3 regions of the Marinomonas pontica genome follow, and region 1 is predicted to be linked to each of the others. Evidence: predicted binding sites of a transcription regulator. Region 1 holds the regulator's gene; each other region holds the start of a gene.
What was found. The regulator FNR, encoded in region 1, switches genes on or off when oxygen is low (the NO sensors DNR and NnrR bind a similar motif). The targets are predictions, from matches to a motif close to TTGATNTANATCAA.
Positions count from the first base shown of each region.

Region 2: AABA11_RS05395 (cytochrome ubiquinol oxidase subunit I) is a predicted target of FNR. The motif match lies at 4,429-4,442, and genes of this name have one in related genera.
Region 3: AABA11_RS05470 (HP1242/YdcH family protein) is a predicted target of FNR. The motif match lies at 2,690-2,703, and genes of this name have one in related genera.

Region 1 is NZ_AP027271.1:1,759,364-1,770,033, forward strand. Features, by position in the region: gene AABA11_RS08195 (RecQ family ATP-dependent DNA helicase) at 1-463, shown strand, start outside; gene AABA11_RS08200 (SprT family zinc-dependent metalloprotease) at 460-984, shown strand; gene ttcA (tRNA 2-thiocytidine(32) synthetase TtcA) at 1,105-1,944, shown strand; gene AABA11_RS08210 (YfaZ family outer membrane protein) at 1,955-2,518, shown strand; gene AABA11_RS08215 (adenine phosphoribosyltransferase) at 2,601-3,143, opposite strand; gene fnr (fumarate/nitrate reduction transcriptional regulator Fnr) at 3,166-3,927, opposite strand; gene hemN (oxygen-independent coproporphyrinogen III oxidase) at 3,949-5,319, opposite strand; gene AABA11_RS08230 (alpha/beta family hydrolase) at 5,504-6,100, shown strand; gene tusA (sulfurtransferase TusA) at 6,120-6,353, shown strand; gene AABA11_RS08240 (CBS domain-containing protein) at 6,410-7,003, opposite strand; gene AABA11_RS08245 (hypothetical protein) at 7,048-7,353, opposite strand; gene adhP (alcohol dehydrogenase AdhP) at 7,564-8,574, shown strand; gene AABA11_RS08255 (MaoC family dehydratase) at 8,658-9,083, opposite strand; gene AABA11_RS08260 (HAD-IA family hydrolase) at 9,151-9,795, shown strand; gene sppA (signal peptide peptidase SppA) at 9,800-10,670, shown strand, end outside.
Region 2 is NZ_AP027271.1:1,147,414-1,158,083, forward strand. Features, by position in the region: gene AABA11_RS05370 (NRDE family protein) at 1-631, shown strand, start outside; gene AABA11_RS05375 (YHS domain-containing (seleno)protein) at 651-1,091, shown strand; gene AABA11_RS05380 (hypothetical protein) at 1,116-1,586, shown strand; gene AABA11_RS05385 (lysophospholipid acyltransferase family protein) at 1,598-3,370, shown strand; gene AABA11_RS05390 (alpha/beta fold hydrolase) at 3,367-4,272, opposite strand; gene AABA11_RS05395 (cytochrome ubiquinol oxidase subunit I) at 4,594-6,168, shown strand; gene cydB (cytochrome d ubiquinol oxidase subunit II) at 6,170-7,306, shown strand; gene cydX (cytochrome bd-I oxidase subunit CydX) at 7,373-7,483, shown strand; gene cydD (thiol reductant ABC exporter subunit CydD) at 7,489-9,276, shown strand; gene AABA11_RS05415 (amino acid ABC transporter ATP-binding/permease protein) at 9,236-10,670, shown strand, end outside.
Region 3 is NZ_AP027271.1:1,161,057-1,171,726, reverse strand. Features, by position in the region: gene AABA11_RS05475 (DUF748 domain-containing protein) at 1-2,498, shown strand, start outside; gene AABA11_RS05470 (HP1242/YdcH family protein) at 2,764-3,024, shown strand; gene AABA11_RS05465 (TonB-dependent siderophore receptor) at 3,211-5,352, shown strand; gene trhP (prephenate-dependent tRNA uridine(34) hydroxylase TrhP) at 5,541-6,944, shown strand; gene AABA11_RS05455 (YfhL family 4Fe-4S dicluster ferredoxin) at 6,954-7,211, shown strand; gene trxC (thioredoxin TrxC) at 7,236-7,682, opposite strand; gene AABA11_RS05445 (hypothetical protein) at 7,849-8,538, opposite strand; gene AABA11_RS05440 (cupin domain-containing protein) at 8,870-9,184, shown strand; one part of gene AABA11_RS05435 (IS3 family transposase) at 9,188-10,101, opposite strand; one part of gene AABA11_RS05435 (IS3 family transposase) at 10,101-10,368, opposite strand.

The sequences.
Region 1 (10,670 bases):
AGCGGTTTTATCCGCCAAAGCAGAGAGTTTACCTTTGTTCGGTAAAGGCAAAGAATTGAGCGAGGCTCAATGGAAGTCCGTCGTACGACATCTTATTGCGTTTGAATACATTACAATTGGTTCATCCCACACATTTACGGTTCAAATTAACGAAAAATCTCGGACAGTGCTTCAGGGCAAAGAGCAAATAATCGTTCCTAACGAACAATACTATCCCACTATGGAAGAAGATCAGATCGGTCGAGAAGCACTACGATGGCACAAGGTTTTAGCTTGGAAATCCACCAGTGAAACAAACAAACTGAGTGACACCCAATTAAGACTTATTTGTTCGCAAAGACCTAAGTCCGTAGCCTCATTGAGTCGATTGACTGGATTATCTAAAGAATATTTCGTTGATTTTGCGGAAGACTTGATCAAGTTGGTAAATGACATTGATTCCGAAGAGGTTGTTTCTGGATGAATGCACTATCAAGAAAAGCACGACACAGCCTCGAAGAAGAAGCCTTAGAACACATCAACAACAAAGTTGAGTCCTGTTTTGAAAGGGCGGATGTGTTTTTTAATAATCGATTTAGGCGGCCTGTTTGTAACCTTAAACAACGCGGAAGGGCTGCAGGAACCGCACACCTGCAAAAGAACGAGCTGCGTTTTAATGTGTATATGTATCAACAAAACCCAAGTGAATTTATGGATACCGTAGTCCCTCATGAAGTAGCGCATTTAATCGTTTATCAAATATATGGCAATACAGTTAAACCGCATGGGAAAGAGTGGCAAGCAGTGATGATTAAAATCTACGGGCTTAGGCCTAACCGTACACACACATTTGATACACCTCCGCAAAAACAAGCGTACGAATACCAATGTTCATGCCAAAAGCATCAATTTAGTAAACAGCGTCATAGTCGAGCGCAGAAAGGAACTGAGTATATCTGTAAGGGCTGTAAATCAACCTTACAGTTTGTAGACAAAAGCAAGTAATAAGCCATTCTTCTCCTTGTAATAATGAATTTTCATGCACATTTGCCTTATGTTCTTCATTTTTGATGCGATTCCAGCCTCCTTATAGTAAGATGAGCCCGTTTTGTTTACAGCGTATATATGATGGATTTATCTAATAGACCCAAAGAAAAGTTAGAGCTGAATAAGCTCCAAAAGCGTCTTCGCAGACTGACAGGCCAAGCTATTTCCGACTTCAACATGATTGAAGACGGTGACAAAGTAATGGTGTGTTTATCGGGCGGTAAAGACTCTTATACCATGCTTGAGATTTTACGAAATTTACAAGCGAGCGCTCCTATCAATTTTAGTATCGTTGCGGTTAATTTGGATCAAAAACAACCAGGTTTTCCGGAGCATATTCTACCTGCCTACTTGGAAGAGTTAGGGGTGGATTTCCATATTTTGGAGCGTGATACTTACAGTATTGTTAAAGAAATCGTACCAGAAGGCAAAACGACTTGCGGCCTTTGTTCGCGCTTACGTCGTGGTTCTTTGTACGGTTTTGCCGAAGAAATAGGGGCAACTAAAATTGCTCTAGGGCACCATAGAGATGACATTCTCGAAACGTTATTTTTAAACATGTTTTTTGGCGGAAAATTGAAATCCATGCCACCAAAATTACTAAGTGATGATGGTAAACATGTTGTTATACGCCCTTTGGCATACTGCAAAGAAAAAGACATTGAAGCGTTTGCTACGATGAAGGAATATCCCATTATTCCATGCAATCTTTGCGGCTCCCAAGAGAATCTTCAACGACAAGTTGTGAAAGATATGCTGCAAAAGTGGGAAGTAGAATTTCCTGGTAGAACGGAAACAATGTTTTCGGCTATGCAGAATGTTGTTCCATCGCACTTAGCAGACACAGAGTTATTTGATTTTAAAGGTCTAAAGCAAGCGCCAGATGCTTTGAACCGACTGAACATAATTTCGTTATAGGATATTTCTAATGAACTTTACGTATAAAACATTGCTTCTTACTGCTGGAATACTTGGAGCTTCTGTTGTTAATGCTTCTACAGCGGGTGTGAGCTTAACCAATGAAACTGTTAAAGGTGACGTAAACTTAGACTTGGGAAGCTTTGGTATCGATGCGGGTATCACCCATGATAAAGACGAAAGCACGTCGACTGCTCACCTTGGTCTAAGCGTACAAGACTCAGACACAAGCGGGCCGTTACAAGTTGGCATTGGCGCACGTTTGTACGCTATCGATGCGGATTTAGATAATGAAGATGATCTGTCAATGGCGCTGAGCTTAGGTGGTTGGTACCGTTACACGATTCCACAAGCTAATCGCGTTAGTATTTACGGCTCATTGTACTATGCGCCCGAAGTATTATCCTTCACTAATCTGGATCACATGTACACATATGAGTTCCGAGCAGAATACATGACGATGCGCAATGCACGTGCCTACATTCGCTATGGTAAGACAGTGACTATTTACGATGACAATACGCGTAAAGAGTCAAACAAAGGTTTGTCTGTCGGTGCTACAGTAGACTTCTAGTTCTAGATTTCTGGACGATATAAAAAAGGTGGCCTAGGCCACCTTTTTTATATCAAGTTACACTCTTTTATATCTGTTACAATCAATCGCCGTCGTAGGCACACAGACTAAAAACTGGAATATCGCTGTCGCGTAATTTTTGGCTTCCACCCAAATCAGGTAAATCAATAATTGCCGCCACTTCTTTAATATTTGCGCCTTGTTTTGTTAGCAATTTGATTGCAGCAAATAAAGTGCCGCCGGTTGCAATCAAGTCGTCAAACAATAAAACTTCATCTCCAGCCTTTACAGAGCCTTCTTGGATTTCAAGCTCTGCTTCTCCATACTCAAGAGCGTACTTTTGAGAGATGGTTTTGCCAGGCAGCTTGCCTTTCTTGCGAACCAAAATCAGTGGCTTTTGAAGTTCATACGCTAAAACAGCAGCGATCAAAAAGCCACGCGCGTCGATACAAGCAATGTGCGTAATATCTGTAGCCATATAACGATGCACATAAGCATCCACTACCATTCTCATCCCTTTAGGATCACTAAAAATAGGGGTGATATCTCGGAAGCTGATGCCTTGTTTTGGCCAATCTTCAACCGTTTGGATTAGCGATTTAACGTAGTAATCATCGTAGAGCATTATGGTATTGCCTCAAAATCATTCAAATGTGAGAGATTTTACCACAATCACTAGCAACCCCAACGAGTTTTTGCATTTCTGGGAAATCAACTATTTCAATTTCTTTTCCGTCTACATGGATCAGTTCACTTTTCTGAAAGCGAGTAATGACACGGCTCACCGTTTCAACTGCTAGTCCCAAGTAATTGCCAATTTCGCCACGAGACATAGACAAACGGAATGAGCTGGCCGAATAGCCTCGTTTTTTGAAGCGATTCGAAAGATTTAAAAGGAAAGAGGCCACTTTTTCATCCGCATTTTTTTTACCGAGTAAAACCATCATTTGTTGGTCATCTGAAATCTTACGGCTCATCACTTTAAACAGTTGGTGCTTTAATGATGGTATCTGAGACGAAAGCTCTTCTAGATGGCTAAATGGTATCTCACAGACGGTTGTTGTTTCTAAAGCCTTGGCAGAAACAGGGTAGGTGTTGGAGTCAATGCCGCTTAGGCCTACCAACTCACTAGGGCAATAAAAGCCAGTAATTTGTTCTTCACCAAAAGAGGTAATGTTAAACGTTTTTAGTGTTCCAGAGCGAACAGCGTAAACGGAATCAAAGGCTTCACCCTGACGAAAAAGGAATTCACCTTTTTTGAGTGGTTTTTTACGCTCAATAATTTGGTCCAATCTATTGATGTCTTCATCAGCTAGAGCAATTGGAAGGCATAGTGCACTTAAACTGCAGTTCTGGCACTGCGAAGTTAACGTGCTATTAAAACGCGAATGTGTGTGTGTCATTGACATTTAGCTCTCCCTGAGATCCATCTATATTACTTTAGAATATTTTACTGTGTTGTTTAAATGCTTATCGAAAACCATACAAATGCATCGAATAAGCAAACGCCCACGCTCGGTAACCTTAATTGTGGTCTGCATTCCACACTGGTCTATTTCAATCATTCCATCTTCTAGCATAGGAGATAGCTTGTCCATTTCCTGAGAAAAATAATCGAAGAAATGAATTTTGTGCCTTTCCTCTACCTCTGTAACGTCCAATTTAAATTGAGATATGAGCGTCATAATAACCTGATGTCTAACTCTATCATCGTGGTCACTAATGTACCCTTTTGCAATCGCTAGTTGACCTTTTTCAATACTACTCCTATAAGCAGATAAGTCTGTGTAGTTCTGTATATAAATGCCATTTAAATCGCTAATAGCAGACACACCAAAAGCCACTAAGTCTGTACCAGCATGTGTTGTGTAGCCTTGAAAATTTCTTTGTAACTTGCCTTGTTTTTGAGCAAGCGCTAATTCATCGCTGGGTTTAGCAAAATGATCCATACCAATGTAATCGTAACCCGCTGCGGTTAGGTATTCGATGCTCATTTTTAATAAATCTAGCTTGATATTGGGTAAGGGAAGAGTGTTGTCTAAAATGCGTTTCTGAGCACGAAACCGCTCAGGCAGGTGCGCATAGTTAAACAATGAAATACGTTCAGGAGACAATGAAATCACCTGATCAAGAGTTTCTTTGAATCCCTCTAGTGACTGGTAGGGCAGGCCATATATCAAATCAAAATTAATGGATTTAATGCCCAGTGAGCGAGCATTGTCCACAAGCTCAGACACCATGGTAAGCGGCTGAACCCGATGAATGGCTTCTTGTACTTTAGCATCAAAGTCTTGCACACCAATACTGATTCGGTTTATTCCCATTTCCGTCAATAATTTCAGCTTTGAATAGGTAATTTCTCTAGGATCTATCTCAATACTGTAATCTTGAGTGCCATCATTTACTAAATTGAAATACTGTTTGATGTTTTCAAACAGAGTTGCGATCAGCTCTTCTGTCAAAAAGGTGGGAGTTCCACCGCCAAAATGCAACTGCGTAACGTCTCTGGTGTGATCGAGCATCAGGCTACGTAGCCTCATTTCTTCACCGAGCAGTTCGACGTATTCCACACCTTTGTCATATTGCTTTGTCACAATTTTATTGCATGCACAGTAGTAACAAAGGTGTGCACAAAATGGTATGTGGAAATATAAGCTCAAAGGGGCATCCGATGGCATTAACATCTTGTCGATTAGAGCAATCTTACTGATTGCTGGATCAAACTGTGGCGCGGTCGGGTATGAAGTATAGCGGGGCCCAGATAAATCATACTTACTAATAAGTGAAGAATCCCAAATCATCGTGTGTTCCTATTAAAATTTCTAATAGGAAGTCTACTCTTTAGCGGTGTGGTCTTTTCTGACGCAGATCAATAATTATCATGCTGACAGGATAAAAACACACAAACCTTCCCCAAAAATTTTCGACCACCGTTCTCAGCGAACGTGGAATTTGATTTAATGGTTTTTTTAAAATCTGAATACTATGAAAACATCACATTTTTACCTCGCCCATGGTGCGGGAGTCGGTCATAAAAATGAATTTATGACGCAGCTTTGTCGCTCGCTTTCAGAAGAAGCGCAACAGACCGTGTATCCTGTGACATTTTCTTATATGCAGGAACAAGAACGCTCAGGCAAAAAAAGACCGCCCCCTCGGTTTAATACGCTAATCCCAGAGTTTAGCAAGTGCATCGAACAAGAGCGCTCTTGTATTGTTGCAGGCAAATCAATGGGAGGACGGGTCGCTAGTCAATTGACTAATTTACCAATGGTCAAAGGTGTCGTGTGTTTTGGTTTTCCTTTTTACCCCGCTGGGAAGCCAGAAAAGCACCGATTGTCATTCCTAGAAAATTTGACCGCTCCCTGTCTAATAATACAAGGGACAAGAGATCAGCTTGGCTCATTGGAGTGGGTAAGTCGTCAAAACCTCCCCAGCAATGTTGAAATCATTTGGATTGAGGGAGCAGACCATGACTTCAAGACGCTAAAAAAATACAATAGAAGCATCGATGATACGATTTCAGAAATTAGCGCACACACCAAAAATTGGTTAGACAACAAGCTAGAGTGCAGAGATTAATACAGCAGAGAAGAATACTATGGAATATCAAGCCGTACTTGATGCAACGGATTTACTGTGCCCTGAGCCAGTAATGATGCTGCATGTGGAAATGAGAAAAATGGCTGCGAAAGACATACTTAAAGTGATCGCGACAGACCCATCAACAACCCGCGATATACCAAAGTTTTGCCAATTTCTCGGGCACACACTGGTAAAGCAAGAACAAGAAGGGAGTGTTTACTACTATTGGATTGAAAAAAAGTCGAGTTGAAAAAGAATGAAAGAAAGCCCAGTTTTTTCTGGGCTTTCCGGTATTTCTAAATGTTTTTAAGCCACTTTCAGATTACTCGAGGACTCTTTTTGTCCATGAATTGCGCTTTGATAAGTTTGTTCAAAACTTGAATAAGAAACGTCGATATCTAACCTTAGGTGACGGGCGACGTCGTTTGAAGACACCAGACCTCGTATTGCTTTTGTCTCTTCATCTATGACAAGTAAATGTTGCAAAGAATTATTGCGCTGACTAAATAGAAGAGATTCAATATCTGAATGTTTAAGTGACGTATAAGAAAGAGCGAGTAACACTTCTTTTGATCTCATCAAATCAGCAACCATCAATTCAGAGCGCTTAAACCCATTCGCTACTTGCTTAATAAACACATCTTCAGATAAATCTTCTAAGCTAATGATCCCAATAAATTGGTTGTTTTCATCGACGACAATTTTCATTCGGACGTGTTCTTTTCTCATTAAATGCACGAGCTCATCAGCAGGGGTGCTGGATTCAATGACTCGAGGACCTGCATTTTGAAAGTCGGTGAACACAGACAAAGCGGATGAGTAGAGAGTGATGTTCTCGACAGTGGTAGGCCAAGTTAGCTCATTTACATTTTTTGTTGATACATACGTTAACGTTTTCATGATTAGTCACCAGTACAAAATGAATAGATAAAAATTGGGGTGAGTTAGATCAGTGAAAAAGGTGGCGCCCTAGGGTTAACGTTGCTATGGATGGCTGATGTGAGAAAATAGGAACTTCTGTAAAAGGAGCGTGAAAACGTTGCTTCAGCGAAACTATGTGATGAATGACGAGCCAAGCAGCCTTTATCTGATCCGTTTTCTTCATCAAGAGCAACCACTTCGCCGCAGTGTTGTTCGGCTATTGGTTCCATCCAGCGAAACTGATTAACTTCTTTTGCATTAGCGCGTTGAGAGATCGTCAAAATTGACGACGCAATCACGGCAATGATCATAAGGAGTTGGAATTTCATGGAGCACCAAATGTTTGATTTATATTTTGAATATAGGCCTGATGCCATTGAAATTACAGCCTTTTTTACAAAATGCCGCATATTTTCACGATCCGCTACTTTGTTGAACCATTATGGTCATAATGAATAAGGCTTGATCTATGTCGACTTTCTGTTTGGTGTTTTCCGATACGCTATATCACAGGAAACACAAACTACCAGGAGAATAGTATGAAAGCCGCGGTCGCCAACACATTCGGGTCTATCCTTAACATTGAAGATATTCCAATGCCTAACATTGAGTCTCATCAGGTACTTGTAAAAATTCATGCTTGTGGTGTATGTCACACTGATTTGCATGCATGCCATGGAGATTGGCCGGTGAAACCGACTTTGCCGTTGGTACCTGGACACGAAGGTGTTGGAGAGGTTGTTCAAGTGGGCAGCGCTGTGAAGCACATTAAGCAAGGTGATCGGGTTGGAATTCCTTGGTTATACAGCGCTTGTGGTCATTGCGAATATTGCTTGAGTGGCGATGAAAACCTGTGCCTCTCGCAACAAAATGCTGGGTACTCCGTTAATGGTAGCTATGCGGAATATTGTGCTGCGGATGCCGATTATGTTGTCAAAGTGCCTGCTAATTTAAGTTTTGTTGACGCGGCGCCATTGTTTTGTGCTGGTGTTACTACTTATAAAGCGCTCAAAGTCTCCAAGGCGAAACCTGGAAACTGGGTGGCCATTTTTGGCATCGGCGGACTTGGCCATCTTGCTGTCCAGTATGCTGTGGCTATGGGTTTTCGGGTTGTTGCAGTCGACACAGGCCAAGCGAAACGAGAACTTGCTATCTCGCTAGGTGCAGAAGCGTACTGTGACTTTAAAACTGACAATGTCGTTGAAGATATTCTTCATGCCACGGGTGGTGTTCATGCCAGCGTGTGTACCGCAGTAAGCAAAGCAGGCTTTAGGCAGAGTTATGATGTCATTCGACGTGGCGGTAAGTGTGTTTTAGTGGGTTTGCCAGCAGATGACATGCCGCTTCCTATTTTCAACACAGTGCTGAATGGAGTGAGTGTTGTTGGTTCTATCGTTGGTACAAGAAAAGATTTAGAGGAATGCTTGGAGTTTGCAGCGCGTGGCAAGGTGAAGGCCATCATAGAAGAGAAAAAACTTGATGACATCAACGAGATTTTTGCCGATATGGAAAAAGGCGAAATTACGGGCCGTATCGTTATGTCTATGTAATCTAAGTTGACATAAAAAAAGGAAAATCTAAAAGTAAGGCGAATTTACATCGCCTTACTTTTTGTAGTCACATCATGTCGGTTTTAAGCGGTTGCTGCTGGCAACATGATTGTTGCTTCACCTGTCACAACAACTTTACCGTCGCATTCGCACACGGTTTTTAATGTTGCACGTCGGCGTCTTTCATTAATGTCGGTAACGGTAATTGTCGTGATCACTTCTTGCCCAATAAATACTGGCGCTCGAAACTTCAGAGTTTGTTCTAAGTAAATACAACCCGGCCCAGGTAGCTGTGTACCAATTGCGGCTGAGATAAAGCCCGCCGTCAGCATGCCGTGGGCAATAGGCTGACCGAAAGAGGTTGTCGCTGCGTATTCTGCGTCTAAATGCACAGGGTTTGTGTCACCCGTCACATCAGCAAACGCGTGAACATCTGCCTCTGTGACTACTTTGCGGTATTCGACGCTTTGATCAATTGAAAGCTGTTCTAATGTATAACCAGAAGTCATTGCCAATCCTTATTTAGTCATTTTCGAGTATGGTACACTTTCGACGAACCATTCTTAAGAGGTATCTATGGTTAAATTGGTGATTTTTGATTGGGACGGTACGCTATTCGATTCCATCGATAAAATTTGCGAATCCATGCTCCAAGCAGGCCGTCTGGCCAATGCCCCTGCCAGACAGAAAGAAGACATTAAAAACATCATTGGTTTGTCACTTGATAAAGCCGTATCGGTAGTGTGGCCAGAACTAAAAAGTGCCCACCAAAATAATCTTATTGAGCATTATAAACGTATTTACGTTGCCGCTGACCAAGCGCCACCATCGGCTTATGCCGGTGTATTAGCGGTTTTGGATCAGTTAAAAGTCGCGGGAATTCAACTGGCGGTTGCCACCGGAAAGAGTCGACGAGGTTTGGATCGAGTTATGGCTCTAACTAAGACGGAAAATTACTTTGTTGCAACACGCTGTGCCGACGAAGCATTATCAAAGCCGCATCCGCTAATGCTTGAACAGTTACTCAACGAATTAGATACATTACCAGAGAACGCCATTATGATAGGCGACACAGAGTATGATTTAGAAATGGCAACTAATGCAGGCATGAAAAGCGTCGGAGTGACCTATGGCGCACATCATGAAGACCGGCTAAAAGCTTGTAAGCCACACGCCATCATTGACCACTTTACACAATTACCAACTATATTAGGGCTTTAAAGTAATGAGCTGGACAGAAGATGAAGATCAGCAACACAAAATCACAGATGCGACGTCATCTCCACCAAATAAATCGTCAGTGAAAGATAACCTTGACCCGAATAAAGAAATTTGGAGTTTGTTAGAAAAAACACTGAGTGAAAACCTGATAGAAAAACGTCGTAGTCGCCGCTGGAAAATTTTCTTTCGTTTTCTTACATTGATTATTGTAATTTCCGTGATCGTTGGGTGGTTCGCAAAGTCCAGCCTGCAAGATGTAAGTCTCGAAGGAGATGTAGTGGCAATGATTCCGATGCGTGGCGTAATAGGCGCCAACGCGGAAATTGAGTCATCCGAATTCGTTCGATTGCTGGATAATGCATATCAAAATACACAGCTCACTGGTGTTATTATAGAAATGAACAGTCCTGGCGGTAGTCCTGTGCATTCGGGCATTATCTACGATGCCATTCGTAGTAAAGAACAAGCTTACCCAGAAATTCCGGTTATCGTCGTGGTCGAAGACATGGCGGCTTCTGGAGGTTATTACATCGCGTCCGCTGCTAACGAAATTTACGCGGACAAAGCCAGTTTAGTCGGTTCCATCGGTGTCATCTCATCAGGCTTTGATGCCAGCCATTTGCTTGAAAAAATTGGTGTTGAGCGTCGCACATTCACCGCTGGCCGCAATAAAGCCTTTCTGGATCCATTTACCCCCATGACTGAAGAAGCCAAAGCGAAATGGCAAGCGGTGCTGGATGAAACGCATCAACAGTTCATCAACGCAGTGAAAGAAGGCAGAGGAAAAAAGTTGGTCATTACTAACGATGTATTTTCTGGCATGGTGTTTACGGGCTCGCAAGCCATCAAAATTGGCTTAATTGACGGCTTAGCCA
Region 2 (10,670 bases), 610 kb from region 1:
AGGGGTTAAGGTGTTAATGCCGGTTGACCCTGTTGGTCAGGGCAGTTGGATCAGTGTCAACGAACACGGTTTGTCACTGTGCTTGTTGAATCATTACCAAGGCAAAAAGCCCGCTGGAGAGCTGATTAGCCGAGGACAATTGGTAAAGTATTTGTCTAGTGCGAAGACGATTGCGGAAGTGGCTCAGCGGTTTTCAGAATTGAAATTGGGCGTGTTTGCCCCTTTTACCCTGCTGGCATTTGAATTGGGTCATTCTACCGCACGGGAGTTGCAATGGAATGGGGAGTCGTTCTGTGTTGTGGCGGCGTTTTCGCCGTATTTCTCTTCCGCAGTGGCGCTGGAAGACGTAGTTACCTATCGACAATCTGTCTATGACGCATTACCTAACATTGATTCGCACACCTTGTTGGCCTTTCATGCTCAGCATCATCCAGAGCAATCGCATATGTCGGTTTGTATGCATCGTGATGACGCGCAAACGGTGAGTTTCACTGGCGTAAGAGTGTCTGAACAGCATCGACAAATGAGCTATGTAGCGGGGTCGCCTTGCACGCATTTGACGGCCGCGACGTTAGCATTAAAAACAAGTTACTTAGAAAAAACGGAATCTCACCCTGGTCTTTTTGTTTAACCCTAGTTTAGGAGTGCTTATGACGCGCTTAATGGTTTTTTTGACTTTGTTTATGAGTGGCTTTGTGGTCGCGCAAGATGAAATTTATACCGGCTATTTTAGCAATAAAGCCTTAGATGGATACGATACGGTGGCGTATTTTACCGACAATAAACCTGTGGAAGGCAAGCCTGATTTCGTGACCACATACAAAGGCGCGGATTGGTATTTTGTGTCGCAACAGCATTTGGATATGTTTGTGGCAGAGCCTGAAAAATACGCGCCGCAGTACGGTGGTTATTGTGCTTGGGCGATTTCAGCGAAAAACGATTTTGCCTCGGCTGACCCAAAAGACTGGGCCGTTGTGGACGGCAAGTTGTACCTGAATTACAACGACGACATCAAGCGCAAGTGGGATCAAAATCGTGCCTTGCACATTAAGCAGGCCGATGAAAATTGGCCCGCACTGATCCGCCCATAACCGCAATTCATAAGGTCAATTACGATGAAATCTTCTTTTATGAAACCGTCTTTTACTAAGTATGTTCCCGCTGTCTTTATCGCGTTTGTTTTTGTGCAGTCGTTGTTTTTTAAATTTACTGGGTCTTATGAAACCGACTATATCTTCGGTGTGTTGGGGACTTGGTCTGGTTTGGCGTTCTTTGGGCAATACGGTGGCTACATTATTGGTGTGGCTGAACTGATTGCGGCTCTTTTGCTGTTCAGTCGTTGGCATGGTGTCGGGGCTTTGATGGCGCTGGGAGTCATGAGCGGGGCGATTGTTTTCCATTTTTTCACGCCGTTGGGTGTGGTCATGCCTGAGTTTAACGCCGTTGGTGAGGTCATTGGCAATGATGGCGGTTTGTTGTTTGGAATGGCGTGTTTGGTGTGGTTAAGTGCGGCGTTTTTAACGCTTCGGGATACAAAACATCCGCAAGGCACTTTGAATCAAATTGTCGCTAAATGGGTGTATTGAGGAGCATTATTATGTTGGCTACTTCGACGCGTGTGTTGAGTCCTTTTCGTTTACCACGAGTCACACCATTTGGTGTGGGGGAATCGATTGTAGAATGGGCGACAGGACTCGCTGCATTAGATCGCTTGTACCAACATCGACCTCGTTGTCAGTCCTGTTTTGAGTTTATGCGTTATACCCTAGATGCATTGAATATTGACTATTCGATAGCCAAAGGTGGACTCAATAACCTTCCTCAAAAAGGCCCTGTCGTGGTTGTGGCGAATCATCCTCTTGGGGCGATTGAAGGGGTGATATTGGCGGATTTGGTTGGTCGTGTCCGTTCTGATGTGAAAGTGTTGGCCAATGAACTGCTGAAGCGCTTGCCTGAAATCAGTGAGCTGTTTATTGGTGTGAATGTGTTTGGTGGCGCGTCGGCACAGCGCACGAATGGCAAAGCGATTCGCGATGCGCATCGACATTTAGCCGAGGGCGGTGTGCTGATTGTTTTCCCAGCGGGTGAAGTATCGACTTACCTCAAAGACACGCCAACGAGTGAGAAAACGCTGGCGGACATCGAATGGAGTCAGTCGGTGGCGAACTTCTTAAAGCGCAGCCACGCGATTACCGTACCGATGTTTATTAATGGACAAAACAGCGCGTTGTTTTATCAAGCGGGTCGTCTTCACCCTTTACTTCGCACGGCGTTATTGGGGCGCGAATTACTCAATAAACGATCGTCGGTCATTGAGGTCTCCATCGGCGACGCCATCCCGTATTCGGAAATGAGCCAATTTGACGACAATCGTGAGCTGGTGAGCTATTTGCGTTTAAATACCTATTTAATGAGTACGCAGCGAACAGACCGTGAAAGCGAGCAAGCAACGGCGGTGGATTTGCCGATTATTTCACCGCTAGCCCCCAATGTACTGGATGCAGAAGTGATGGCATTGCCAGACAGTATGCGGTTGTTAGAGCAGGGGGAATTCTGCGTGTATTGCGCACCAACACATTCTATTCCACAGCTGATTCAGGAAATTGGTCGAGTCAGGGAAGAGAATTTTCGTGCTGTGGGTGAGGGCAGCGGTTTGGCGTGTGATGTTGACAAATATGACTTGTACTACCATCAGTTGTTCGTTTGGCACCACGGTAATAAAGAGCTAGTCGGTGCCTATCGTATGGGATTAGTGGACCAGCTCATCGAGGCTCACGGACTGGATGGATTGTATTCGCGCAGTTTGTTTAATTATGACCATGCGTTTATAGACAGTTTGGGGAGCAGTCTTGAAATGGGGCGTTCTGTGGTCGCAGCAAAATACCAAAAAAGCCTACAGTCCTTGCTTTTGTTATGGAAAGGCATTGCGACTTTTGTGTCTCGAAACCCTCGTTACACGCACCTTTTTGGCCCTGTCAGTATCAGTAATAACTACAGCCAATCCGCACGTCAATTAATCGCCGCGACCTTATCGATTCATTATTACGATAAAACCAAAGCAGAATTGGTGACCGCCTCTACTCCGTTGCGAAATCGCGGTTCGGTGTTTTGGCAGCCGAATTTATTGTCGTCATTAACCAGTGTGGCTTTATTGTCCAATGTGTTGTCAAGAATGGAGCAGGGCAAAGGCGTACCGGTTTTGATTCGACAGTATTTAAAAATGAACGGCAAGTTGGTGTGTTTCAACGTTGATCCTGCTTTTCACAATGCTTTAGACGGCTTGATCGTGGTGAACCTTAAAGATGTTCCCTTGGCTATTTTGGGAAAATACATGGGACAAGAAAACGCCAGTGACTATTTGGCAAGCTAAGGAAGACTGCGCGAGTTGACGTCTTCAATGGCGTCAATCACGCGGTTTGGATACTGCAAATGCAGTAAGTGTCCAGCGTCTTGAATTCTGTCTATTTTGATCTCACTGTGTTGAAACAACTGGCTTGCGAAGGTGGCATTCTCTGGATCTACCAGTGTGTCTTCAGTGCCTTGTAATAAGGTGATGGGAACCTTTAACCCAGACAGTGTTGTTTGGGCATTGGCCAAGCTTTGAGACAGTGCCAGTACTTCTTTGTTTGAGTTATTCCATTTGTCTGGGATCAAAAAATCCGGCGTCCAATCAAGCAAGGTGTTGTACCAACGGCCTTCTGCCAGTGTTGGGCTCAGATCTCCAGCCAAAATCACCACGCCTCGCACGTATTGAGGGTAATCCGCCGCCAGTATGGGCACAAGAGAACCGCCCAAAGAATGCCCCACCAAAATGATTTTCTGTTGGCCGTTTTGTTCCCAAATGTTTTTTAGCATTAAACCAATTTGACTGGACTGTTTTTGTAGCTCGGTAGGGTAATGGCCCGCATAAGTGGATATTCCCCAGCCTGGTCGATCAATCGAAATGAGTCGAAAGCGGTCTTTTAGGGTGGCATTCTGAAAATATCGGGCAAAAGAAGACCAATCCCCCGGCGTTCCGTGCACAAAGACCACTGTATGGCGCGACATTTTGCTCGGGTCGCTGCTGGCATAGTGCAATTTGAAATCGCCGTCCGGCCCTGAAATATACAGTACATGGTTTTGAATCATTCCCGGTGTATTCGCCACTTGCCTGGCTATGTCTTCGTTCTCATCCAGCTCTTTTGGCATCGAACAAGCGGTTAATAGCAGCGTTGTTACGCTCAGTACAAAGAGCAAAACCTTGTTAGGCAAGCGATTTAGCATGGCTTTCATGGGCGAGTTTCCAACATTCAAACAGGTTAGATCAGTGCGAAATGATAATACATTTTAGCGACAAAGCGTGCAGATGATTTTGTATAGAATGGACTCGCTTCAAAACGCATGACAGCTCGATCTTTTTGCCTACTTATTTCTTTCACTCTCTTTATCTTGATCTAACGCAATGTTTCAAATCGCAACAGCACTCATAATCCAGCCTTATAGTAAGCCTCATACTGATTTGGGGCTTCGGTGGGCGTTGGATAACAAGAACACATACTAAGTAAGTGTCTACGATCGTCTTTTTTCTCAATCAAATGAATGGGTTGAAGTTATATGATTAACGAAGCTGTAGTGGAATTATCGCGGTTTCAGTTTGCTTTCACTGCTCTGTACCACTATTTGTTTGTCCCTTTAACACTAGGGATGTCTTTCTTGCTGGCTATCATGGAGTCTGTCTATGTTATTACCGGTAAGCAAGTCTACAAAGACATGGTTAAGTTCTGGGGTAAATTGTTTGGTATCAACTTTGCGCTAGGCGTAACAACAGGTTTGACGATGGAGTTCCAATTCGGGACGAACTGGTCTTACTACTCTCATTATGTTGGTGATATTTTTGGTGCACCTTTGGCCATAGAAGGATTGATGGCGTTCTTCCTAGAATCCACGCTGGTGGGTTTGTTCTTCTTTGGTTGGGATCGTCTGAGCAAGGTAAAACACTTGGTTGTGACATGGGGCGTAGCATTAGGCTCTAACTTGTCGGCTTTGTGGATCTTGATCGCGAACGGCTGGATGCAAAACCCAGTAGGTTCTGAATTCAACTACGAAACCATGCGTATGGAATTGGTCGACTTCGGTGCTTTGTTGTTTAACCCAGTGGCGCAGGTGAAATTTGTTCACACAGTATCTGCGGGTTACACAACGGGCGCGATTTTCGTGCTTGTTATCTCAAGCTACTACTTACTGAAAGGCCGTGATCTTGCATTTGCTCGCCGTTCTTTTGCCATCGCGTCTGCGTTTGGTTTGGCGTCTATTTTGAGCGTTATTCTTTTGGGTGACGAATCTGGTTACGAGCTAGGCGAAGTGCAAAAAGTGAAATTGGCGGCGGTTGAAGCGGAGTGGGAAACACAAGAAGCACCGGCTGACTTCACGCTAATCGGCTTCCCGAATCAAGAGCTTGAAGAAACCGAATTTGCTATCAAAATTCCGGGCTTGATGGGCTTGATCGCCACGCGTTCTTTAGACAAAGAAGTCGAAGGCATCAAAGAGCTGAAAGAGCATAATCGTCAACGTATTATCAACGGTATCTATGCGAATCAATTACTTGAAGAATTGCGCAGCGGTAATACGGATCCTTTGGTAAAAGAAAACTTTGAAAAAGTGAAAGGCGACCTTGGCTACGGCTTATTGGTTACGGCTTTCAATGAAGACATGAACAAGGTGACATCTGAAGAGATCGATCAGGCGGTGGAATACTCTATTCCGCAAGTGGCGCCATTGTTCTTCGCCTTCCGCATCATGGTGGGTTGTGGCTTTGTGATGTTGGTGGTATTTGCTGCGGCGTTTTATCAAAATGCGCGTCGTCGTATTGGTAATAACCCATTGTTCCTTAAATTGATCGTGTTGTGCCTGCCATTGCCTTGGATCGCCAACGAAGCAGGCTGGTTTGTTGCAGAATACGGTCGTCAGCCATGGGCGATTGGTGAAATCTTGCCGGTTCACGTTGCGGTATCCAGTCTAACTGCGACGGAAATTTGGATAACAATTGCTGGTTTTGCTGTGTTGTATACCGCGTTCTTGATTGCCGAGATGTACTTGATGATTCGTTTTGCGAAGCAAGGGCCTTCTAGCTTGCACACTGGTCGTTATGCACTTGAACAAGAAACGTCTCAGTTGAAGCAGGAGGTGTAAGATGGATTACGAATTATTAAAAGTCATTTGGTGGGTATTGATCGGTGTTCTATTGATCGGTTTCTCCGTGACAGACGGTTTTGATATGGGCGTGGGCAGCTTGCTAAAAGTAATCGGCGGCACGGACTCAGAGCGTCGTATTATGATCAACTCGATTGCGCCTCATTGGGACGGCAACCAAGTGTGGTTTATCACAGCAGGTGGCGCATTGTTTGCGGCTTGGCCTGTGGTGTACGCAACGTCTTTCTCTGGTTTTTATTTTGCGATGATGTTGGTGTTGGCGGCGTTGTTCTTCCGTCCGATCGGCTTTGATTATCGCTCTAAACTAGAAAACTCCAAATGGCGCACAAGCTGGGATTGGGGCATTGTCTTCGGTTCTGCTGTTCCACCGATCATTTTCGGTGTGGCATTCGGTAACTTGTTACAAGGTGTACCTTTTGAGTTTGACCAGTACCTTCGTGCGACTTACACAGGTTCGTTCTTTGGTTTGCTAAACCCATTCGGAATTCTTTGTGGCTTGGTTAGCTTGATGATGTTGATGACTCAGGGCGGTGCTTGGTTGCAAATGAAAACCGACTCTGACTTGCATCGTAAAGCCTGCCTAGCAACGGCTGTTACAGGAACATTGGCTGCCGTACTGTTTGTTTTAGCAGGTGTTTGGTTGGCATACGGAATTGACGGTTATGTGTTAACCAGCGCGATTGACGGCAATAAAGTACTAACGCCATTAATGAAAACCGCAGAAGTACAAACGGGTGCTTGGTTAGCCAATTACGAAAAAGTGCCAGCGCTTATGCTTGCGCCATTGATCGGTGTGTTGGGGATGTTGGGAGCCGCTTTGGCGGGATTGGCGAAGAAAGGCGCGTTGTCTTTCCTTAGTTCTTCATTGGGTATTGCTGGCATTATCGTGACTGCGGGCGGTTCTATGTTCCCATTCTTGATGCCGTCTTCAAGCTACCCAAGTATGAGCCTGACAATGTGGGATGCGACGTCAAGTGAGAACACCATGATGATTATGTTCGTGGTCGCCTGCATCTTCGTACCGATTGTGTTGGCATACACTTTGTGGAACTACTTTGTGATGTACGGTCGTCTGACGAAGAAACACATCGAAGACAACAATCATTCACTGTATTAGTCATTGGCTCTAAAGGGTGGAGCTCCCTGAGCTCTGCCTTCTTTGCAATAAATAGAGGAACAAAATATGTGGTATTTTGCTTGGGTTCTAGGCATTTTATTGGCGTGTTCATTCGGTATTATCAATGCCGTTTGGTTAGAGTTTAGTGGTTATGAAGGTGAAGAGGAGCAGAAGTAAATTCTATGACGAGAGAGAAGGAAGCAAAGAAGACTCGTCGAACTGGTCGAATCAAAACACCTGAAGCGGTATTTTTGGGCTCGTTGGCCAATCAACAATCTGCCAAATACCGTTTTGCGCAAATCGCAGGTGTGGTGTTCGCTGTGTCTTTGGTGCTGCAAGCGTGGGCATTTGCTAATGTGTTTTCTGACATGGCCTTGCAGCAGTCCTTTTCTCTGTCTCTTTTGGTTGTGGGGTTACTCGCTCTTTTGGTACGCGCTTTGGCGAGTTATAGCCGAGAGCGTATTTGCACCAGCGCAAGCCGTGACATACGTTACGGCTTGCGTCGTAATATCGTGTCGCATTTAACCTTGCTTGGGCCTGCGCGCCTGAGAATCGAAGAAGACGCGGCACTGTCTACTCGCGTCTATGAACAAATCGACGCGTTAGACGATTTCTTCAGTCGTTATAAACCACAAGTGTTTATGGTGACTCTTATTCCCTGTGTGATCCTGTTGTCTGTTGTGTCTATTTCCTGGATCGCCTTTTTTGTTTTTATGATGACCGCGCCATTGGTCATTATCTTCATGATTTTTGTCGGCCACAAAGCCGCACAAGCCAACCGTCGACAATTTAACGTCTTGGCCATGCTGTCCAATCAGTTTATGGATTTAAACCAAGGGCTGGCCGAATTAAAGCGTTTGCATCGCACATCTCAGGCCAGAGAGCGTTTATCCAACAGCGCTGCCGCTTACCAAAAAACCACCATGGGCGTTTTGGTCTTGGCGTTTTTATCGACCGCGACACTGGAGCTTTTTGCTTCCTTGTCTATCGCTATGATTGCCTTGTATTTGGGATTGGGGTTATTGGAAGTCTTACCTTGGCAAGTGGGTTCTTCCCCCGTTACGTTAACTCAAGCCATGTTCTTGTTATTGCTCGCGCCAGAATTTTATTTACCGCTGCGACAGTTGGGTAACGATTACCATGCGAAGCAAAAAGCCGAGGCAGCCGCGACCGATTTACTGGAAATTTTACATCATGAGATTTTAGCCACACCGACTCATGTGGATTCGGCAACGGAAAACGACAATGCCGTGGCGCGGGATCACATAACGTCTATTCGTTTTCAAGACCTAAGTTGGCAAGAAGCAGGACGCTATCGACTTGCGCCCATTACGGCCGAGATAGCCCAAGGTGAACGCGTCTGGTTAAGTGGCGAGTCGGGGGTCGGGAAATCGAGTTTATTGCATTTATTGCTTGGCTTCGAAGACGCGTATGACGGCCAGTTTTTAGTCGGTGGATTGCCATTTTCTCAATTGAATCTTGCTGATTGGCGCAGCCAATTAGCTTGGTTGCCGCAAACACCTGAATGGATCAATGGCAGTATTCGCCGAAACTTACTGTTAGGCCTTGGTGGAAAAGAAGGCAAAGAACTTCCCAATGAAGACGAGATACATACGGCGCTGAAAGAAAGCCAATGTGATGGCTTTGTCTATGCATTGCCCGATGGATTAGACACCAAACTCACAGAGTTGGGCTCAGGATTATCTGGTGGGCAAATGCAGCGCCTTTCCATTGCTAGAGCCTTATTGTCCAAGGCCAACCTGTGGCTACTGGATGAGCCTTGTTCCGGTCTCGACAACGACACAGCGCAAGCGGTGTTAGATACTTTAAAGCGTGCCTCTAAAGGCAAAACATTACTGATCGTCAGCCACGATACACACCCCATTCTATGGGCAGATAAGCACTGGTCTTTAACCAAAGGAGGCTTGCATGAGCAATCACGCAAACAACACGGCGAAGCTATCGCTTAAACGCCTGTTATTGGCGAATCCTTGGGGCTTTATTGTTCCGTTTGTCACTGGTGTGGCGGCTACCTTAGCGGGTGTTGGCTTGCTTGGCCTTTCTGGCTGGTTTATCTCTGCCGCTGGTTTGGCAACCGCCATGGGGGTGGGCATAGTATTCAATTACCTCACACCAGGTGCGATCGTCCGAGGCTTAGCCATCTTACGAACAGCAGGGCGATACGGCGAACAAGTTACTGCGCATAATCATTTGCTTGGCTTGTTGCGGACATTGCGTCTTTGGGTATGGGATCAACGGGTCGCAAAAGAGTCGACTGACTTGAACCAACAAAGTCGAGGTGATTTATTGCAACGTTTGGTCAGCGACCTTGACCAAATTATTCGTTGGCCTTTGGTGGTTTTTTTGCCGTGGATGTACGCCGTATTAGCGTATGTTGCCGTGGCCATATTCGCTTTTTTTATCTCGCCAGACTTATTGTGGCCGTTATCCATCGCCGCGGTGTTTCATGTTTTGATTGTGCCTTGGGCGTGTGGCCACATTGCCAGTCATGCGGTGCATGTTGGGCAAATATTAGGTGTGCATCGTCGCAGTCGATTTGTTAGCTTCTTTTCAGCATTGATCACCTTAACCATTCGAGGTCGTTGGGAAGATTACGCCAAACGACTCGATCAACTGGATGTGCGTCAAAAAAACGCCGAAATTCGCATTCAACAAGCCGTTAGCTTAGGGCGACTGTTTTCCTACCTCGTAACCATCTTGTTATTGGCGTGCAGCCTGTATTTACTGGGCACTGTGACGACAGAAACGGGGCGTTGGGTATTGAACGACGGAGTACAAGGCACGTGGGTCGTTGGCTATGTTTTATCCTTGCTTGCTGTGAATGAATTGGTGTTGCCATTGGTGCAATCCTTCGTCGCACAAGGGCAATCGCAGGTAGGGTTACGTCGATTAAACCAACTGCATCAGTATGCGAATACTCCAATAGATCAGACGATCCCTCGTATAGAACAGCTTTTCTTCAAACAATGGCGCGGTTTTTATCTGCCGAGCCGCATGGGGAGCCCAACAACCAATATTCGAGTCAATCATGGCGAAAGTGTGTGGCTGCGTGGTGTCAGTGGCTCAGGAAAATCCACCCTGCTTGCGTCAATGGCAGGGGACTGCTTGTCGTCCGGAGAAGCGTACATCAATGATGAAAAATACGATGTGTGCAACAACCCAAGCTATCAAGCCAAACTCAGTTACTTGCCACAATCACCGTACGTGTTTCAGCAAAGTATCGCCGCCAACTTGCTTCTTGGTAACCCAAATGCCAGCGACGACCAACTGTGGGCAGCACTTGATGCCGTCGCCTTAGCTGACTGGGTCAAAAGCTTGCCGAACGGACTGGAAACCTTACTTA
Region 3 (10,670 bases), 600 kb from region 1:
CTCCCTACAACACAGGAAGCGGTCTACTCGATCTGAATGCAAGCCTTCTGTTCTCACTGCAATCTGTCAATAACCGCGCCGTTTATGACATTAAAAACCTGACGCTGGACACTAAAATCACAGACCTAACGTTACCACTAGGCGAACAAGACAGATCCTCAACCAAATCCACCTCGCTGCAGCTGTCCCAAGCTAACCTTCGCTTTGTTTCTGCCGACCAATTAACCGCTACAGGCACCATGACATTAGACTCCACACAGTCGTCTTTTGCTCAAGAAGACCGCCAAGCACAACTGGACAAACTGACTCTGAACCTACCGTTCGATATCTCTCGTGATACATCAGGATTGACTGCAAAAGGTCGCCTAGACTTAGCGCTGGAAAAGCCGTATTTCGCTCAAGCTGATCTTGATGTACAACTTGCAACGCTTCAATTCAGCACACCATTTGATGTAAAACAAAGTGAACAGGGCATAACGGCAACGGGCGATCTAATAACGCAATTGGGCAAATCCCGTTTTGCTCAAGCCAGCCAGCACATAGTGTTTGACGACTTAGCGCTGAAAACACCATTTACGATCAAACAAGATAAAGAGTCCGGGCTGAACGCCAACCTAGCCTCCACAACACTCGACGTGAACACATTAGCACTATCGTTAGACAGTCTTGCCGTGCAAAACAAACAATTGCACATTGCCTTAAAAGATGTGGACGTGGCAATGGATCCTAAAGCCGCTGTCAGTGTGTCTTTATTTACAGACATACAAAGCAATGGATTGGCCGTACAACAAGCTGGAAATACCGCTCATTATGATGTGTTTACGTTGTCGAATACCTTATCACTAACAAAAAGTGATGATGCGTTATCTGCCCAAAACGATCAGTTGAAGGTGGCTATTGAGGGTGTCAACGCAAAACACATCGATGAAAAACAGGTGTCATTAGGCGCAGCAACATTGACAGCAAAACAACTCGATTTTGAACAAAAAATGGGGAAGTCACCTAGAATTACAGGACAAAACATCAACTTTTCCAGCAGCGCATTAGACAGTCTACTGACCGATAATAAACGCATCGCGTCTTGGGCTAACGCCAGTTTGAACGATCTGTCATTTAGCCAACAAGGCGACAATGTCAACGTCACGCTGACGCAGTTAGACCTCGATGATCTAACCGTTTCGCAGATACTTACGGAATCCACCAAACAGGCATTGCCATCTCTAAGCCATGTCAATCACATCCGCATAGAGGAAGTGACAGCCAATCAAGACGGTGCAGACATCAAACAAATCACCGCCGATTCGTTTACTATTAACCTAATGATTGATGCTCAAAAGCGCATTGAAAACCTTGTGTTCACCAGTGGCGCAGATCAACAAGATGCAACCCAGCCGACACCAGACACTAAATCCGTACCACGAGAAAATGATGTCGCACCTATCGCCACGGATGCACAAGATCCCGCTTTTAAAGCGCCCTATTATGTGGTTCTTGGTGCGTACGATACCACGGGCGCTTCCAGTATTTACTTCCAAGATAGAAGTATCACGCCAACACTGAAGCGATCACTGGACATAGAAACTTTGTCCTTACGCGACTTAAATTCGAAGAAAAAAGACCAAGCAACTGTGTTTTCATTCAAAGCGCGCAGTGGCAAATACACAACTTTGAAAGCCGACGCCACGGTGTGGCCGCTGGCCGATAAGTTAACGCTTCAAAGCAAAGTCCAAGTGCGAGAAGCCGAGCTGCCGCCTTTTTCGTCGTATATCGCCAACGTATTAGGCTATCAAATCGACTCCGGTCAACTCGATTTGGATCTCAACCTAGAGGCAAAAAGCGGCACATTAAATGGTGATTCTCACATTGTACTGAGAGAATTTGACTTAGGTGGCCGCCAAGACAGTAATTCCGTCGTAAGAGCCGGCGCAGTGCCTTTGAACATTGCTGTTGGTATCTTAAAAGACAGCGACAACAATATAGACTTAAACATTCCACTGTCTGGGGACATCAATAACCCAGAATTTGGCTGGAAAGACTTCCTATTCTTACCGGTGAAAAAAGCCCTGTATACCGCTTCCAGTACTTACTTAATGCAAACATTTATTCCCTATGCCAACGTCATTAGCATTGCTCAACTGGCGGGTGACCAGCTGCTGAAAATCCGAGTAGAACCGCTCATTTTCAACGCTGAAGAAGACACTTTGAACGATTCGCAAGAGGCATTTTTAAACCAGCTTACCGCCTTAATGAAGGACAAAAAAGACAGCCAACTTAAAGCCTGCGGCGTGACCAGTTTTGTGGATTTAGGATTTGAAAAACCACCGGTATCCATTGACGATGAGACCAAAGAGCAAGCCAGAAATTTAGCGCAAAAACGCGCTGACCACCTAAAAGACTATCTGGTAAGTGAAGGGATTACATCGTCCAGAATCTTCCTTTGCTCGCCAGAAATAGACCTTTCTAAGAGCAGCAAACCAAGAGTCGAACTCAACTTCTAACCAATACGCGTTGGATTGGGCGAAACGAGACAGTTTAGATAAAAACCGAAATAAGCCGCAGCAAGGTGCTCTACTGCGGCTTTTTCGTCAAATATAAGCAAAGATATCCATCAAACCATGACACCTCTCCGATACTGGCTTCCTAACGCTTGAAAAGCGCCATAAACAAGCCATAACAATCTAAGGAAAGCCTGACAAGCATCAAGAGAGAAATCGCTTAACTAGGCTAACCTAATCTTAAAGCAAACACTTAAAGGAGAAAGTTATGCCAATTGAAGACCACACACTTATTAATGAATTCCCAGAATTCAAAGACGACATTCATCAACTAAAAATGGACGATGCGCATTTCAGAAAGCTGTATGACGAATACAACCACCTGACAAAAGCGGTTGAGAAAATCGAGCAAGAAATTGTGCCAGCAGCCACGTTTGAAGAAGAAAAATTGAAGAAACAGCGCCTTCAACTAAAAGACACCTTGCAAGGGTACATCAAGGCAACCAGACTGGCCGCTGAAAAAGCCTAAACACGCCTGCACTGCTTACAGCCAGAAAGGCACCTCTCGTGTTTTTCTGGCTGACTCCCTTTCCAAAACGTCCCTCACCCCAAGTATTTCGCAGTTATTGTAAGTTTTGTTCGCCAATTCTCATTTGTAAATGACTATCATAAACACTAACATGCGCGTTTAATTATCATTATAACGGGTTTAGCTATGGCACTAAGAACCACCTTAATCATGATGCAAGCCTGTGGGGCGCTTGTGTTTTCGACAGCACTGCTTGCAGAGACAACAAGCAATACTGAGCAAAGTGTGTATCTCAATGAGGGAGATGCTCAAATTAAGGATGGATCCGACATAGAACTTCAAACACTGCAAGTACAAGGACGTGCTTTATCGTTGTACAAGGAAGACGAAGCGACACTCGCGACAAAAACCGCAACACCTATCGACAAAACGCCGCAGTCGGTTCAAGTAGTCACAGAAGCATTAATAGAAGACCAAGCGGCAAGACAAATCACCGATTTATACCGCTCAATCTCAGGCATGTCGCAAAACAATGTCGCCAACGTAACACTGCGTGGCTTCAATCAAGATGAAATCTTATATGACGGTATGCGTGGCGACCCTTTCAGTGGTTTTTCTATTCCACAACTGTTCACCATTGAACAAGTACAAGTTTTAAAAGGCCCATCTGGCGCCCTGTACGGCGCAGGTGAACCGGGCGGCGTTATCAACTACGTCACCAAAAAACCGACGTATGAACAGAAAAATACGCTGAAAATCAGTGCCGGAAACAAAGACTTTTTAAGCGGTAGCATTGAATCCTCTGGCCCCGCAAATGAAGATGCGTCTCAGCGTTACCGAGTTGGTGTTTACTCAGACGGACAGGATTCGTACCGCACGAACGTAGAAGAAGAAAATCAGATCATTGATCTTGGTTATGCGTGGGATATCGACAGCAACAACACGCTGAATCTTCAATACACCAAGATTCATCAGTACATTTCAGGGGCGCGATTACGCGGTATCCCTACGGATGACGACGGTAATTTCTTGGCCGATACGTCTTGGAACTCGAACTCATCAAGTGATTTCCAAGAGCTGGATGCCGAAGTCTTTCAAGCACGCTTAGATCATGACATTAACGCATGGCTAACCAGTAATTTAACATTACGCTATTTTGAAAATACCGAAACGCAGAAATACCATGAAGTGACCGGAATTTCTTCGACTGATAGCGATATGGTAACACGTCAATATCGCGACCAAGTTCGCAACAAAAAAGGCACTACGGTCGCAGGTAATTTAATTGCTGAATTAGGTGACCACACCGTCTTAGTCGGCGCAGATTACTTCCATCTTTATGGTGACTTTCTTTATTACCGATCAAACTCAAGTTCTGGTGTATCAGATTTAAGCCTAAGCAACCCTCAGTACACAGACAACGTTAGCGACTACACCATGCCGCTTTATAAAGACGAAGAAACCGTTTTAGACCGTGTTGGTGTGTTTGCTCAAGACCAATGGGCCATCACCAATAAACTGGATTTAACCACGGGGGTTCGCTTTGATCGATACGAAGAAAAATACACCAATAATATAAAAAATACAGAAACCGAATACGATGACACCGGCTACTCTGCGCGCATAGGGGCAACCTACGCACTAAATGAACACATTAAGCCTTATGTGTCCGCATCAACAGGTTTCGTACCTCAGTCTGCTTCCAACCAAGCATCGTCAACTGACGGGTATTTCGACCCAGAAGAAAGCCATCAAATTGAAGCGGGCTTGCGTACTTACTGGCTGCAAAACAAGCTAAATGTAAACATTGCTGCGTATCGCATCATTCGTGAAAACATCCTTCAGGAAGACCCAAATGACGCCAGTCTATTAGTTTCGATAGGTAAAGTTCGCAGTCAGGGCATAGAAATTGATGTGATGGCCGATATCACACCTCGTTGGGTAGCAAACGTCAATTACGCCTACAACGACACAGTAGTAAAAGAGTCAACCGACGCGGATATTCAGTACTCTAATAATGACCGATTTGCCAATACGCCATATAACCAGCTCGGCCTTTGGACTCGATACGATTTCCCAAGTATCACCTCCTCCATTGCCTTCGGTGCAGACTATGTAAGTGACCAAATCAACCGTCAAGGACAAACCATCAAACCCTATGCAGTTTATGATGCGTCTTGGCAAACAAGCTGGGAAGATTGGAAATTCCAGCTGAACATCAAAAACCTATTCGACAAAGAATACGCCGTCAGTGGGTTTACGGAGAAAAACGGCTCTTTCGTAGGTGAACGACGTCGCGTGTATGTTACTGCCGCCTACGACTTTTAAATCGCATCAGGCTCACTAACAGACAGATACAAAAAAGCGGGTCTCTTGATCCGTTTTTTTGGGGGTTTTTCCTACATTTTTGACCTGCATCAAAGTCGTTTTATTTAAACAAGTCATCCCACCGACAGTGCTTGAGTTCAATCAACACACAGGTAAACTCCGCCCGTTTTGATCGATCGGTGAACCTCATGTCTCAAGAAAAAGCCTTCTTTCCAGAATTACTCTCTCCAGCTGGTTCGTTAAAAAACCTGCGTTATGCTTTTGCCTACGGGGCAGACGCGGTATACGCGGGTCAACCACGCTATTCATTGCGAGTGCGTAATAACGAGTTTGACTTGGAAAAACTTGGTATCGGCATAAATGAAGCTCACCAGCTGGGCAAAAAACTTTACGTGGTCAGCAATATTGCTCCCCATAATGCCAAATTAAAAACCTACCTTGACGACTTAGCGCCGGTCATCGATCTCAATCCAGACGCCCTCATCATGTCAGATCCAGGCTTAATTATGATGGTGCGAGAAGCCTTCCCTGATCAGCAAATTCATCTTTCGGTACAAGCCAATGCGGTCAACTGGGCAACGGTCAAGTTCTGGCAACAACAAGGCATTTCCCGCGTAATACTGTCGCGTGAATTGTCCTTAGACGAGATCGAAGAAATTCGTATGAAAGTGCCCGAAATGGAACTGGAAGTCTTCGTGCATGGGGCATTATGCATGGCGTATTCTGGTCGATGCCTGCTATCGGGATACATGAACAAACGCGACCCAAACCAAGGTGCGTGCACAAACGCCTGTCGCTGGGAATACAATGTCCACGAAGCGACACAAGATGACGCAGGACAGATCATTGCCACCAGTGGCGCTTCGTTATACGTTCCTGAACAGACAGCTCAAATTCAAGAGGCTTCTGTGCAAGTACAAGAGCCAACTGATCAGCTTTTCTTGCTTCAAGAACGCGGCCGCCCAGACGAATACATGCCAGCCTTTGAAGACGAACATGGCACCTATATTATGAATTCCAAAGACTTGCGTGCCATTCAACACGTAGAGCGCTTGGTGAAAATGGGTGTGCATTCATTAAAAATTGAGGGCCGAACCAAATCGTTTTATTACTGTGCCAGAACCGCGCAAATATACCGCCAAGCCATTAACGACGCTGTCACTGGCCAGCGTTTTGACGAAGGTCTAATGAACCGCTTAGACAACCTCGCGAACCGAGGTTACACCGATGGATTCTTGCAACGCCATCGCCATGTGGACATGCAAAACTACGAAACAGGCAACTCCGTCAGCGAACAGCAACAATTTGTTGGTGAAGTCATCACAACAAGCGACAACGCCCTCACCATAGAAGTAAAAAACCGCTTTAGCGTAGGTGACTCATTGGAACTGATGACACCAAAAGGCAATGTTACTTTTCAATTGACCGAATTGAACGACAAAAATGGCCACCCAATCGACGTTGCCAAAGGCAGTGGTCACACTGTGTCGATTCCTTGCCCACAAAACATCGATGCCTCGATGGGAATTTTATTAAGAAACCTATCGGCTGGACAAACTACACGCCAGCCTCACGCTAGCGCCACCGAGTAAGGTCAAAGCATGGCCTTACTCATCAACGATCGATGCATAAACTGCGACATGTGCGAGCCCGAATGCCCAAACGAGGCCATCACCATGGGCGCGAAGATTTATGTTATCGATCCCGATAAATGCACAGAGTGTGTTGGTCACTACGACCAACCCACTTGCGTCGCTGTCTGCCCTATCGACTGCGTGAAACCCGATCCTAACAGACGCGAAACAGAAGACGTATTATACGAGAAGTTTGTTGAAATGCACTTTGATACCAGCGTTTAACGCCCCACCAATATCAAACAAACCTTAAACAGCAGGCAAGTTCTCCGCTAGCCATTGCTGGAATTGTGCTTTCGGTAATGCGCCTGATAAACGCGCGACTTCTTTACCATGATGAAAAATCATTAGCGTAGGAATAGAACGAATATTATAGCCACCCGCCGTGGTTTGATTCTTCTCTGTATCCAACTTCATAAAACAGGCTTTTGTCGACAGATCACCCGCGACGTGTTCGAAAATAGGCGCAAATTGCTGACACGGCCCACACCAAGACGCCCAAAAATCAACCACCACTGGCAAGTCGCTGTCTGTAATATAGCGTCTGAAATTATTATCACCGCCCATAATGGGACGGGTTGAAAGAACGGGCTTTTTACATTTGCCACAAAGAGGTGTATTACCAAGCTTGTCTTTCGGCACACGGTTCTTTGTGGCGCAACTTTGACAAACGATTTGTATAGGGGAAGCCGTCATCTTAATCCTCAATAATAAAGTGTTCGAACATTCGTTTAAAATGGAGCTTGTGTACGAAAAAACAACCCGAATTGACCGATTTAACAACGGCCAACCCAGAAAAAAAGCGAACCCTAGGATTCGCTTTTCATTTCATAACCATGCAAATGCCTGATACATCACAGCGCTAGGCGGCGCTATCTGCGTGAGACACCGCTTTGAATTCATCAACTTGTTCAAAAAATTCCAACCAGAAATAAGAGCTAACCAAACTAAACTGTCGCGATAAGCCATTGTCCGCGATCTGCTTCAGCTGCCACACAATGCCCTTCGCTTCAGGAAAATATTTCCCTTGGATTTGCTCTTCGTACAAACGATTAATCAGTGCATCATCGCCTTGGCCACTTGCCAATATACGCACGATGGAAGAATGAAGCGAGTCATCAAAAATCGTCATATCTTCACTGTGAGCCGCGGTTACCGTAAGCGCTATTTCAACACCGGCTGGTTTGGCAAACTTGCCATTAAACGCTTCTCGCAACAACGAATACGCATTAAAGAAACGCTCGTGATACAGGCAATCTGGGTATTCCTCCCAGCAATGCTCATCCATCATATCATGGCTAATCTGTTCAACTTTACCGCGAGACAACGTCGGAAAACTATGCGTTAACACCACCGCCGCAGCGTCCTCTGGTTTCAAATCGCTTAACGACATCATGCACATCTCGCGCAGCTCGCCTGCGTCCATCGCGTCGACATCGTCGTCAAAATCCATAATCGTCAAAAGCGCTTTAAAATCGCCAACCGACCACGCGTTTTGAATCTTACTGATCTTCTGGAAAGAATCGACTTGAACCGTAAACTTTGATTGCATCTAGCACTCCTATTTGAACGCCAACATTGCAGGGGAAACAGACTGATAAGCTTTAATGAATAGCCAATAATGACCTTGTCGAAGAAACAAGATCGAGCCGTCAATGTACATCGAGAATAGGCAATATGCTATCTATCTTAAAAAATGTTTTTTGGGACACTATTACGGGAAAAACAGACAGAACGAAAAGGAAGGACACAACAAATAGAACAAGAGTCGGCGCTTGATATTGTCCTCAACCTATCCTTTAGGAGGTATAGCAATCCGTTTGTTAAGTCTTTAACTTCAGCCTTTAGCAAGTTTTTTTATTAAACGAACAGGAAGGATGAAGATGGGATTTACACGTTTAGATACTGATATTCAAGCCGAAGAATATTACGTCTCAGAAGAAAAACGACTCGAAGGAAATCCACTCCAAAAACTGTGGATGGAGTACACAGACAGCTCAGAAACATTCTCCGCTGGCATCTGGCAAAGCGACAAAGGCAAATGGAAAATCCGTTACAGCGAAGAAGAATACTGCCATATTCTTGAAGGCATAAGCCTCATCACCGAAGAGGGAAAAGAGCCTATACGAGTAACAGCCGGTGACCGATTTGTAATCTCCGCAGGCTTTCAGGGCAGCTGGGAAGTGGTCGAGCTGTAGGGGTCAAGTAAAACTGGCCACGGTTTTAGAGTTTTCCCAATATAATCGTTCTGATTCATTGGGTGATAACCCACCATTATACTGATGGGGTCTAAGTTGGCTGTAATAGCCAATAATATAGTGAATGATTTCTTGCTGTGCTGCTGGGAAGTTACGATACCCTGACGGTGGTATCCATTCTGTTTTTAAGCTACGAAAGAATCGTTCCATTGGTGCATTGTCCCAGCAATTTCCTCGTCTTGATAAGCTTTGTTTAATCTGGTGTCTCCATAATAATTGCCTGAAATAACGACTTGTATAATGGCTACCCTGATCACTGTGGAACATCACTCCTTTTGGTCTTCCTCTTGATTCAAAAGCCATCGTTAATGCTTTCCCTGTTAGCTTACTGTCTGGCGATAATGACATAGCCCAGCCAATCGGTTTTCGTGCAAACAAATCAATGACAACAGCTAAATACATCCAACGATTTCCTGCCCATACATAGGTAACATCGCCTACCCAAACCTTGTTTGGCTCTGTTACAGAGAATTGACGTCCTAAAAGATTAGGGATTTCAAGGTGCTCTTGTTTAGCCTTTCGATATCGATGTTTAGGTGATTGACAGCTCACTAAGCCAAGGGATTTCATTAATTTGCTTGCACGATAGCGACTAAGCGGAATGTTCTTCATATTAGTCACCATACTAGCAATGGTACGCGCTCCAGCAGAGCCGCGACTGGCTTCATGCATATCACTGACAATAGAGCGTAATTCCTTTTGTTCAGGTGATAATTGCCTACTTTTACTACGCCAATACTTGTAGCTGCTTCGATGAACGCTGAATACCTTACATAAGGTTGCTACGCTAAAGCCCTTCCTGAGTTTCTCAATTATCGAGAATTGTTCAGCGAGTCCGACATCAAGAGAGCGGTAGCCTTTTTTAAAATATCATTGTGTTCCTCAAGGTTGGATATTTTCTTCTTGAGCTCACGAATCTCAATTTGCTCTGGCGTAAGTGGAGACGCTTTTGGGGTAATACCTTGATACTCTTGTTTTAGTTGTCGAACCCATCGGTCCATTGCAGATTTGCTGACGTTCATAGCCTTAGCTGCTTCGATAATTGAATAGCCTTGCTCTGTCACCAATTGTGCAGCTTCAAGTTTGAACTCTGTACTAAAAGTGCGTCTTGTACGATTTTTCATATAGTCACCTGTCTAGTTCTGAGATGCATCTTAACATCCCTAATCAGGTGGCCAAATTAACTATGCCACTACAAGCCGACCCGCAAATATTTTGTTGTGTATGAAAAATAAAAACCGCTCAGCTTTTCCTGAAATGAAAGTACGAAATAAAGATCGGCAAATTAAAGCGTTTACGCTATGAGGTCAAAAAGGAATTCGACCCCATAGGGTTTTAAAGTTCGATTACTCTCGCGTTGTCGACGTAGAAATTAGGGGCAGATAATTTTATTTTCATCTAATGGAATGGTCCACCCCGCCCCATA